DNA from 3 places in the Hymenobacter glaciei genome. Region 1 is predicted to be linked to each of the others. Evidence: riboswitches for the same ligand, from Rfam matches in the RefSeq annotation. Region 1 holds a riboswitch; each other region holds the start of a gene.
What was found. A riboswitch is a leader RNA that binds a small molecule or an ion and turns the genes downstream of it on or off. The one in region 1 is predicted to bind cobalamin.

Region 1 (3,267 bases):
AGGTGCGGGTGCCCGCCCTCGGCTGACTCGTGGCTGAACACGCAAGAGGGCAGCACGGCCGGGGCCAGCCGCCAGGCCACCAGCAGTGCCGCCGAGGCAATGAAGCCGTCGATGAGCAGCACCATGCCCAGCTCGGCGGCCCGCAGCATGGCCCCGCACAGCTGCGCGATTTCGAAGCCTCCGAACGTGGCCAGCACCGCCAGCGGGTCGGTGCCGTCTACGGCGGGGTGGGCGGCCACGGCGGCGGCCAGCACCGCGTGTTTGCGGGCCAGCCCGGCCGCGTCGAGGCCCGTGCCGCGGCCCACGCAGTCGGCCAGGGGCACACCGCCCAACCGGTGCAGCAGCACGGCAGCACTGCTGGTGTTGGCTATGCCCATCTCGCCAAAGCCCACCACGTTGCAGCCCGTGCCGTGCACCTCGCTCACCAGGGCCGCGCCCAGGTTCAGGGCCCGGTGCATTTCGGCCGGCGTCATGGCGGGCTCGTGCAAAAAGTTGCGGGTGCCTTCGGCGATTTTCTGGTTGCGCGCGGCCGGCAGATCGGCGAAGGAGCCGCGCACGCCGGCATCCACCACGCGCAGTTCGAGGCCGTGCAGGCGGCAGAACACATTGATGGCCGCCCCGCCCGCCGCGAAGTTGCGCACCATCTGGTGGGTTACGTCGGCGGGGTAGGCGCTCACGCCGGCCGCGGCAATCCCGTGGTCGGCCGCGAACACTAGCACGTGGGGCCGGTGCAGCACGGGCGTTATGGTTTGCTGAATGAGCGCGACCTGTCGGGCCAGGGCTTCGAGCTGCCCCAGCGCGCCCAGGGGCTTGGTTTTGGTGTCGATTTTGGCCTGAATGGTGGCGGCCAGTGCCGCGTCGGGCGGGCGCAGCGCCGGAATGGTGAATTCGTTCATCGGTAGTTAAGCATGAGCGAGGCGGGGCCGGGCCAGCACCGGAAAGCGCCACTGCGCGAGCTCTAGCCCGCCAAACAGCACGGTGCAGTAGAACAGGTTGCTCAGCAGCGAATGATTGAAAAACGGCAGCCCAGCCGCGTAGCAGGCCAGCAGCCCGGTGCCGGTTTGCGGATAAGTGGCTGAGCCCAGCCACACGCCGAAGTTGGTAATCAGGAAGAACAGCACCGCCGCGCCCACGCCGGCCCCGGCCACCCGCACGAAACTCACGCGCCGCAGCAGCCCGGCGTGGGCCAGCAGCGCCAGCAGGGCGTAGGTGCCGTACTGCCAGTAAAAGCCCGAATAAAACAGCTGCACGTGGCCCAGGTACTGGTAGTTGAGCACCAAATCGCTCAGCCACACGCCCAGCAGGGGCACCGCCACGGCCCAGCGCCGCCGGGCAAAGTACGCGCCCCCAAACAGGGCCATCGAATCGAGGGGGGCGAAATTGGGCAGGTGGGGCCAGTGCGGCAGGGCCACCCGGCCCAGCACGGCCAGCAGCACAAAGGCCAGCAACACCCAGAGACGCGGGGTCAGAACTTCTTTCATGGAAATAAAATGAGGTGGTAAGAGAAAGCGAGAAGGAGGGAAGTGAATGGGAGGCGGACAGTTCAGGCCGCCGCCACGGGTGGTAGCGCGGCGGCGGGCCGCACGGGCACCGACCGGCGGTGCCCGTCCACGGCCACGAAGGTGAACAGGCTGGTCACGGCCAGCAGCCGTTCGTCAGAGTCCATCTGCTCCATGAATAGCTCCATGCGCACCTGCAAGCTGCTGGTGCCCCCAAGCAGCGTGTCGTAGTGGTTGGCGGTGTTGGAAAACACGGCCTTGAAAATGCGCGTTTCGGCGCGGGCAAGCTGCGGGTCGGGCGAAGGAAGCATGGACGGCGGGCAAGCGGGTGGCAGACAGCAGCCGGGCGGCGGGCATGCCGGCCGGGTTACGCCCGCTGTTCCGTTTCCAAAGCCCTGGCCAGCAGCAAGCACCCTCCGGCCACGCAGCCGCTGGCCGCGTCCGGGAACCGGGGTGCTACTTCTGAGTAGAGCCCCATAGCGCGGAGGCAGCATCAGCCGGCGGAAGGCAGGTCTCCTGACTTGCTCCCGGCGGTCCGCCTTCTCGCCCCAATCCGGGGCAATGGCTGCGTGGAACGCCGTGGCCGGCCCAGGGCCGGCGGGAGCTTACAGTAGCGCGTCTGTCCGGGAGTTGCACCCGGTTCCCTTTTGATTCCGGCCGAAGCCGGAAACCTTTCGCCGTCGGGGTATGCAGCGCATTCCCCGCGTAACGGCGGCGAAGATACAGGTTTTGGGGCCCCGCGTGGCGAAAATTTGAGGGCGGTGCTTCCGCTTTACGCCGCGTAGGGGCAGCTGTTGAAGCAGCTGCTGCCCGTTTCGCCGGGGTTTAGCAGCTGCCCGGCTTCGGTGGTGGTGAGGGCCACGGCTCAGCGGGCGGCCGGGGTGAGCAGCAGCGGCCGGCTCGGGGTCCCCTACGGTCGAGGCAGCGGGTAGGGCGGCCGCGCTGGTCGCTGCCCTCGCAGGCCGGAAAGGCCAGTTGATAGTACTCGGTGCAATTTCAAGAGAAAAGGTAGCCCTGTTCGCAGCAATTGTTTAGGACTACTACCGCGAGGAAGAATTACAGGTCGCCTGGCGCATAGGCCGTGATTGCTCAGCCGTTAGGCAAAATAGGAGGCTTTTGTCCGTACTTTAGCATTAGCTTAAATACGATAGTAGTTTTTCCACTCTCTTTCTCCATGAATCCAACCTCCTGCGTTCGGGTCTTTGCCGACACCGACCACATTCAGCAGTGCCAGGAGCGCCTGGCCCAGGCAGCCCCCGCGCTAAGCTCGCTGGCCAGTGTGCTGGCCCTGGCCGGCAACGAAGTGCGCCTGCAGCTGCTCTTTCTGCTCGCCGACAAGCAGCTCTGCGTGTGCGATTTGGCTGACGTACTCAGAATGAACATTTCAGCCGTGTCGCAGCACCTGCGCAAGCTGAAGGACGGCGGGGTGGTCACCGCCCGCAAAGTTGGCCAAACCGTGTTCTATTCCCTCAACGCTGAGCACCTGCCCGTGCTTCAGCCCCTGCTGGCCCGCCTCACCGCCACCCAACCCGCCCAATGAACAACGCCCCTGTTCAACCATCCAAGTCCTTATTTGGCGCCGGCCTGCTGGCCGCGCTGGCCGCTTCGCTCTGCTGCATCACGCCATTGCTGGCCGTGGTTGGCGGCCTTGGCGGCGTGGCCAGTTCCTTTTCCTGGCTTGAACCCTACCGCCTCTACCTGGTGGGCCTCACGGTGGCCGTGCTCGGCTTCGCTTGGTACCGCCAGTTGCGCCCCGCGCTGGCAGCGG
Region 2 (3,267 bases), on a different contig from region 1:
TGGCCTGCGCCAGCAGCAACAGCTGCGTGCTGCCCGGGCCGCGCAACGTGCGCCCCAGGGTGGCCCCCAGCAGCAGCGTGCCGGGCAGGTAGTCTATTCCCGAAGCATTGATGTAGCGGTAGCTGCCGAACACCAGCGTGCTGCTGGCCAGCCAGCCACGCCAGCGGTGGTCGGTGCCGAAGCTGGCCTGGTGCCGGGGCACAAAAGCCAGTTGCACGCCCACGGGGTCGGGGTCGTCGGACGTGCCCTGGGTTTTGCGGGTGTCGGTGAGGTGGTAAGCTACCTGGGCGGAGCCGGTGTAGCGGCCCTGGCGCAGGCGCAGCGTTGTGCTCATTTCCAGTCCCTGGCTGCGCACGCGGCGCAGGTTGCGTGGGCTCCAGATACCGGTGCGGTTGCTGGGCAGCCACTGCACCCAGTCGTCTACCTCCTGCCGGAAAGCAGTGAGCTCGGTTTCAAGCGTGAGCCCCTTTCCTGTAGCCAGCCGATGGCGCAGGCCCGCTTCGTAACCAAAGCCTGATTCGGACCGCAGGTCGGGGTTGCCGCCGGGCCGCCAGTACCGCTCGTTCAGAGTGGGGGCACGGTAGCTGCGAGCCGCGCTGGCCTTGGCCGTGAGCGAATGGGTGAACGCGCGGGTTGATGAATTGCCGAACGGCCGAATGGCTGAGCCGGGCAAAGCTGGATTCGCTACTTCTAAAGCCACCGCAGAGTCGGCTAAGGCGGCGGTTGCCGAGCGCAACAGGTCCCACTCCAAGCCCAGGGTGGGCGTGAGAGGCGCCAGGCCGGCGGGCAGCGCAGCCTGGCGCAGGTTGGCCGAGAGGCGCAGGGTCGGGCGCGGGTCGTAGCGCAAAAGGGCGAAAGCCGCCGCGCGGTTTTCACGTATGGGGGTCCCGCCGTAGCCATCCACCAGCGCGGCGAAGTGCTGAACCTCAGCACCCAGGCGCAGGCTGCCGCGTGCGCCCAGGGCGGCGGTGTGCTCGGCCTGGGCCTGGGTGGTGCGCACCCGCGAGTTGCTGGGTGCGCCGCCGTCGCGGTAGTTCAGCACGTCTTCGAACCAGGCGGTGCGGCCGCTCCACTGGCCCCGGGCCCCTACGTGGCGGTAGCCCAGCGTGAGGCGGCGGCTCTGGTCGCGCTCGCGGGCCTGGCCGCCGATGATGCCGGTGCCGGACTGGATTTCGCGGTCAGTGTCGGTTAGCCAGGCGGCCGCGGTGAGCTCACTTGCTCGGCCCACCCGCCAAGCCAGGTCGGGGCTAAAGCTCCACTGATGGCGCAGGGCAGCATTTTGCAGGGAGTAGCGCACCGGGCCGCGCGCTTCCTGCACCACGTAGGAGTAGTTGTTCTGCGCCTCACGGTAGCTAGCCGCCACCCGCACTGCCAACGTCGCCGAAGCTGCCCGGGCCTCGAAGTTGCCCCCTAGCAAGCCGAAGCTGCCAGCATCGAGCTGCACGCTGTTGTGGTTACCAACTCGCCAATCAGGGGCGCCGTCGAGCAGGACCGCGCCGCCTACGGCGCCGCTCCCATACAGCGCAGCCGCCGGCCCGGGCTGAATGCTGACGCGGGTGCTGGCCCCGACGGGCAGCAGCGCAAAGTCGGTCTGCCCCAGGGTGGGCAGCATGATGTTCAGCCCGTTCCAAAGCACTGCCGTGTGCTGGGCCGACGTACCACGTAGCGCAATGGAAGCCAGCTGACCCGGGCCGTAGTATTTGAGCGCCAACGGGGTGCGGGCCTGCAGCACCTCGGCTAGGTTACTACCGCGGTACTGGGCCAGCACGGCTGAGTCGAGCTCGGTGCGGGTGCTGCCTACGGCAAACCGCTCGGTGCCAACGGCCCGCACGCGCACTTCGCCCAGGCGGTGCAGCCGCCGGCTCAGGCGGGCTGAGTCCGCTGGCATCTGCGCCCAGGCGCTGCCCGCAACCGGTAGGGCCAGCAGCAAACCGGCCAGTGCCCGGCCAAACAAGGAATGAATACGCAACCGAATCAAATTCTCAGCGATGAAAATTCGATTCAAAATCTGCCCGCAAGCTCTTTCAATTGAAAGAAACCGGCTGCCAGACCGAGGCCGAAAAACAGTGGGATAATCTGGCTGCCCGAAAGCAACCGCTGTCTTCTTTCTCCATCCGTCCTCCGCGAATGCTGAACCTATGAATGCCCGGGCAGGTCTCCTGGCTTGCTTCGCCGAGCGGGCCGCCTTCCCAGTTGCCGGGCCGAAAAATCAGCTGGTAACCAGTGGCTTGTGTGGCCCGCTCCGATATGAAGCGTACAGTTGCGGGGACAGCTCCGGCGTTGAACCGGATTCCCTTTTCAGCCGCGCCCCGCGATTGGGGTCTGGCACCTTGGCGGCCCAAAGGTAAGGCGCGTAGCGTGGACTCTGCGAGTCCGCGCATAAACGAACATCTATTTGAAAGACGCGGACTCGCAGAGTCCACGCTACACCGCTACCGCCGCAGGGTGATGCCCACGAAGTACTCGTGGTCGCTGATGCGGTTCAGGGCCAGGTGAGTGCCGAGGTCGAGCTGCACGTTGGAGCTGACCTTGATGATGGGAGCCAGATTCACCGACGACTGCCAACGGCGCTGCTCGGTGTTCCATTGGGCCACGCCTTCGGCGAGCAGGCCGAAGTGTTTGGCAAAATCGTACTCCAGGGCTATAGAAGGCACCGCATTCAGGTAGTGCTGCGCAGACTCGCGGTCGTAATCGACTTCGGCTTCCACCTGGGCTTCGAAGTTGAGGTCGTCGCTGAGCTCCACGTCGATGGGCAGCACCACCCCGTATTCGACTGCCCCGTCGCCGACTTGGCCGCCAGTGGGCAGGCGCGCAAAGCCAATTACCGCCATGGCAAATTTGCCCTGCTGGTCGTCGCCCACGAAGTTGTGCTTGAGGCGCACCGTTACGTCGCCGAAGCCGGCATGGCGTTCCCGGTCCTGGGTGGGGTCGGAGGGCTGCTGCTTGTTGACGCTGTAGAGGGGCAGCTCGAGCTGCACGTCGGTGCGGCGGCTCAGGCCCAGCTTTAGCGTCGAGTACCCGGCGTGCCACTCGCGGCGCTGGCCATTGCTGCCCGAGCCGCTGTTGATGAGGCGCAGCGCATCCATTTCCAGCTGAAAGTGGCCGGCATCGACGGTGAACGGGCTTTCGGTGATGCCGGGCCGGTCGGGCTGCAGCTCGCGCAGGCGGGTGCGCGGCACGGGCTTGCGCCAGCTAAAATGGGCCGAGTCGTAGGGAGATGTTTTGGCGGGCGCCTGGGCGCTCGCCAGGAAGGGCAGGCCGCACAGC
Region 3 (3,267 bases), on a different contig from region 1:
TCGTCGGTGCTGGGGCCACTGCTAGGTGGTTTTTTAACCGACAAGGGCAACGGCCTTATTCCCGGGGTAGCGGGCTGGCGGCTGGTGTTCTACGTAAACCTGCCGCTGGGCCTGCTGGCCCTCTGGTTCATCGTCACGCAAATGCCGCCGCTGCGCCCGCGCACCGAGCCGAAGCCCTTCGATTACCTCTCGGCGGCGCTGCTAATGGGTGGGCTGGGGTCGTTGGTTGTCGTTCTGCAACTCAACCGGGCGCAGCACCCGTGGTCGGGGGCGCTTACGCTGGGACTGCTGGCCGGCGCGATGGTGGCGCTGGTGCTGTTTGTGGTACGCAGCCTGCGGCACGAAAACCCCATTCTCAACTTCGGCCTGTTCAAAAACCCGGTGTTCCGGTCGGCCAACGCGGCGCTGTTTTTCATGGGCGGGGCCTTTTTGGGCGTCATCATCTTCGAGCCCCTGTTCATGGTGAACGTGCTGGGCGAGTCGGCCACGCGGGCCGGGGCCAGCCTCATGCCGCTGTCGTTGGGCGTGGTCACGGGCTCGATGCTGGCCGGCCAGATGGTGTCGCGCTTCGGCCACTACAAGCGCTGGATGCTGGGCGGCCTTGTGCTGCTGCTGGTTGGGCTGAGCTTGCTGGCCACCATGCCACCCACCGTGCAGTATTATCAGGTACTTATGTATCTGGCTGTATGCGGGCTGGGCCTCGGGCCCACCATGCCGCTCTACACTCTGGCGGTGCAAAATGCTACGGAGCCTGCGCTCATGGGCCAGGCTACTTCCGCCAGCCAGTTTTTCCGGCAGATTGGCGGGGCGCTGGCAGCTTCGGCACTGGGTGCGGTGCTCAGCTTCACGCTGGCCCACGAGCTGCCCACCTCTGCGCAAGCCCCCGCCACGAGCCAGACGGTGGTGGCCGAAGGGCCGGCCCTGCCCTCAGCCGCCGCAACAGCCCGCGCCAACCCGCAAGTGCGGGCAGCCTTCGCCACGGCCATCCACCGGGTTTACATGGTTGACATTCTACTGGTTGTAGGAGGCTTGCTGCTCACGCTGCTGGTGCCAGAACTGCCGCTGCGCAAAGCCAACGAGAAAGTGCCAACGATAGCGGAGTAGTTAGGTATTTCAAACAGAACGTCATGCAGAGCGCAGCGAAGCATCTCGCGTGCTGTTGCTAACCCAAGATGTTCGCACGATTGAGTTAGTGGTGGCGGGCAAGATGCTTCGCTGCGCTCTGCATGACGTTCTGTTTATTCTGTTCGGCCAGCGCCCTGCCATACATGGTGTACCTTCGCGCCGTTGGTTCTCGGTTTGATTTCCTTCAATCAGCGGACGGTTTTTTCCTTGGGCTTCGGCTTGGGTAAAGATTAAAAGGGAATCGGGTGCAACTCCCGAACAGACGCGCTACTGTGAGTTTCCCGGCCCCGATGGGCCGGAGCCGGTGGCCCCATTGCAAGCCCATTGGCCCGCTATTACCGGGCTGAGAAGGGCGGGGCCTACCCGAAACAAGTCAGGAGACCTGCCGGCCGCCGAGTGATGCTGCCCTCGCGCTTTGGGGCTGGCATCGGCGGTGCCGTACCGCCGCGCCATGGGCGCGGGCGGGATGGCGTGCGGCCGGTGGCTGGCTTTATGAGAATGGGCTTGAAAGCAGGCCGAGGCCGTTTATCACCTCCTTTCCCATTACCCATGCTTCTAACCGACCGCATTGCCCGTGCCGAAACGCGCATTTTCAAAGCCGTGTTTCCCAATACCACCAACCATTACGATACCCTTTTCGGTGGCACCACCCTGCTGCTGATGGACGAAGTGGCCTTCATTGCCGCCACCCGCTTTTCGCGCCTGAAAATGGTAACCGTGTCATCCGAGCGGGTCGATTTCACGCACCCCATTCCCGGCGGCTCGCTGGTAGAACTGGTGGCCAACATCGAGCATGTAGGCCGCACCAGCCTGAAAGTGCGCGTCGATTTGTTTGTGGAGCAGATGTATTCCGACGACCGCCACAAAGCCGTGACGGGCCTGTTCACCTTCGTGGCGGTAGATGAGCACAAGCGGCCCGTGCGCATTCTTAAGGCCGAATAGCAGGGCCACAGACTGGGGCGTCGAGTATCTTTCGGCGCCCTCAGCCATTCCCTTTTCGCATGAATCCAAACCTGCAAGCGCATTACAATGCCATGCGCGAGGCCGCCATCCAGCGGCTGGCCCAGGGCGATGCCGAGCTGGACCCACTTATTGATTACGAAGCAAATCTGCGCATGGGCATCACGCTGCTCACCCGGCCGGCCGCGTCCATTACCGCCGCCATCGAAGCTATGCTGGCCGATTTCCGGCTGACCGAGCCGGAGCAGTACTACTATCCAGCCTCGGACATTCACCTTACTATTCTATCAATAATATCGTGCTACAGCGGCTTTAAGCTGACTGATATTAGCTCTGTTGAATACGTGGAAGCCTTGCGCAATATCCTGCATAATGTTAGGCCATTCACTATCACCTTCACTGGCCTCACGGCCTCGCCGGGCGGTATTATGGTGCAGGGATTTGCAGCGGATAACGCGTTGAATGGCCTGCGTGATGAGCTGCGCCTGTTTTTCCGCGCCTCCGGTTTCCAGCAGTCCATCGACCAGCGGTACAGCATTCAAACAGCCCATACCACAGTGTTGCGTTTCAGAAGCAAGCTGCGCAACGGCCCGGCACTGCTCAAAAAACTCGAGCAATACCAGTACCATCCCTTCGGCTCATTCGAGGTGAATGTGCTGGAGTTGGTGTACAACGACTGGTACCAGCGGGCCGCCAACACGGTACTGCTGGAGCGGTATGCACTGTGAGTTAGTTTTAGATATGGGTTTGCTTGCCCAGCCCCACCCAGCCGCGCTGCATGGCGTAGTAAATGGCCGTGCCCACCACCAGCCCCACCAGGTAGCCATACGGCAGCCCGGCGCAAAGCAGGCCCACCAACAGCGCCACCAGCAAGTCGCTGCGGTTGCTGCTCACGTCGCGCAGCAGCGTGGCCAATGAGAGCGCCTCAAACAGCAGCAGCACCCCCAGCACCGGCAACGGAAAAATCTGCACCACATCAGCAAAGCCCTGGCTGAAAAACAGCCCCAGCACCAGGAAGATGCCACCGTAGATAACGACAGAACCGCCCGTGCGCGCCCCAAACGCATAGTGGCCCACCATGCCGCCCGAGCCGTGGCACACCGGGAAGCCCCCGAAAAACGGGTTGGCCAGGTTCATCAAGGCATAGGTGAAGCTGATTTTCTTAATGGTAAGCGGCTCCCG

Region 2: another riboswitch for cobalamin. It lies ahead of ABD837_RS11625 (TonB-dependent receptor plug domain-containing protein); the one in region 1 lies ahead of ABD837_RS23585 (hypothetical protein).
Region 3: another riboswitch for cobalamin. It lies ahead of ABD837_RS21285 (acyl-CoA thioesterase); the one in region 1 lies ahead of ABD837_RS23585 (hypothetical protein).

The regions. Positions count from the first base shown of each region.
Region 1 covers NZ_BAABDK010000035.1:42,778-46,044, reverse strand. The annotation lists gene cobT (nicotinate-nucleotide--dimethylbenzimidazole phosphoribosyltransferase) at 1-896, opposite strand, end outside; gene ABD837_RS23590 (DUF6580 family putative transport protein) at 903-1,481, opposite strand; gene ABD837_RS23585 (hypothetical protein) at 1,544-1,810, opposite strand; cobalamin riboswitch at 1,989-2,189, opposite strand; gene ABD837_RS23580 (ArsR/SmtB family transcription factor) at 2,674-3,039, shown strand; gene merTP (mercuric transport protein MerTP) at 3,036-3,267, shown strand, end outside.
Region 2 covers NZ_BAABDK010000017.1:191,109-194,375, forward strand. The annotation lists gene ABD837_RS11625 (TonB-dependent receptor plug domain-containing protein) at 1-1,969, opposite strand, end outside; cobalamin riboswitch at 2,133-2,348, opposite strand; gene ABD837_RS11630 (transporter) at 2,433-3,267, opposite strand, start outside.
Region 3 covers NZ_BAABDK010000032.1:79,964-83,230, forward strand. The annotation lists gene ABD837_RS21280 (MDR family MFS transporter) at 1-1,104, shown strand, start outside; cobalamin riboswitch at 1,305-1,529, shown strand; gene ABD837_RS21285 (acyl-CoA thioesterase) at 1,675-2,067, shown strand; gene ABD837_RS21290 (2'-5' RNA ligase family protein) at 2,127-2,813, shown strand; gene ABD837_RS21295 (putative sulfate/molybdate transporter) at 2,821-3,267, opposite strand, start outside.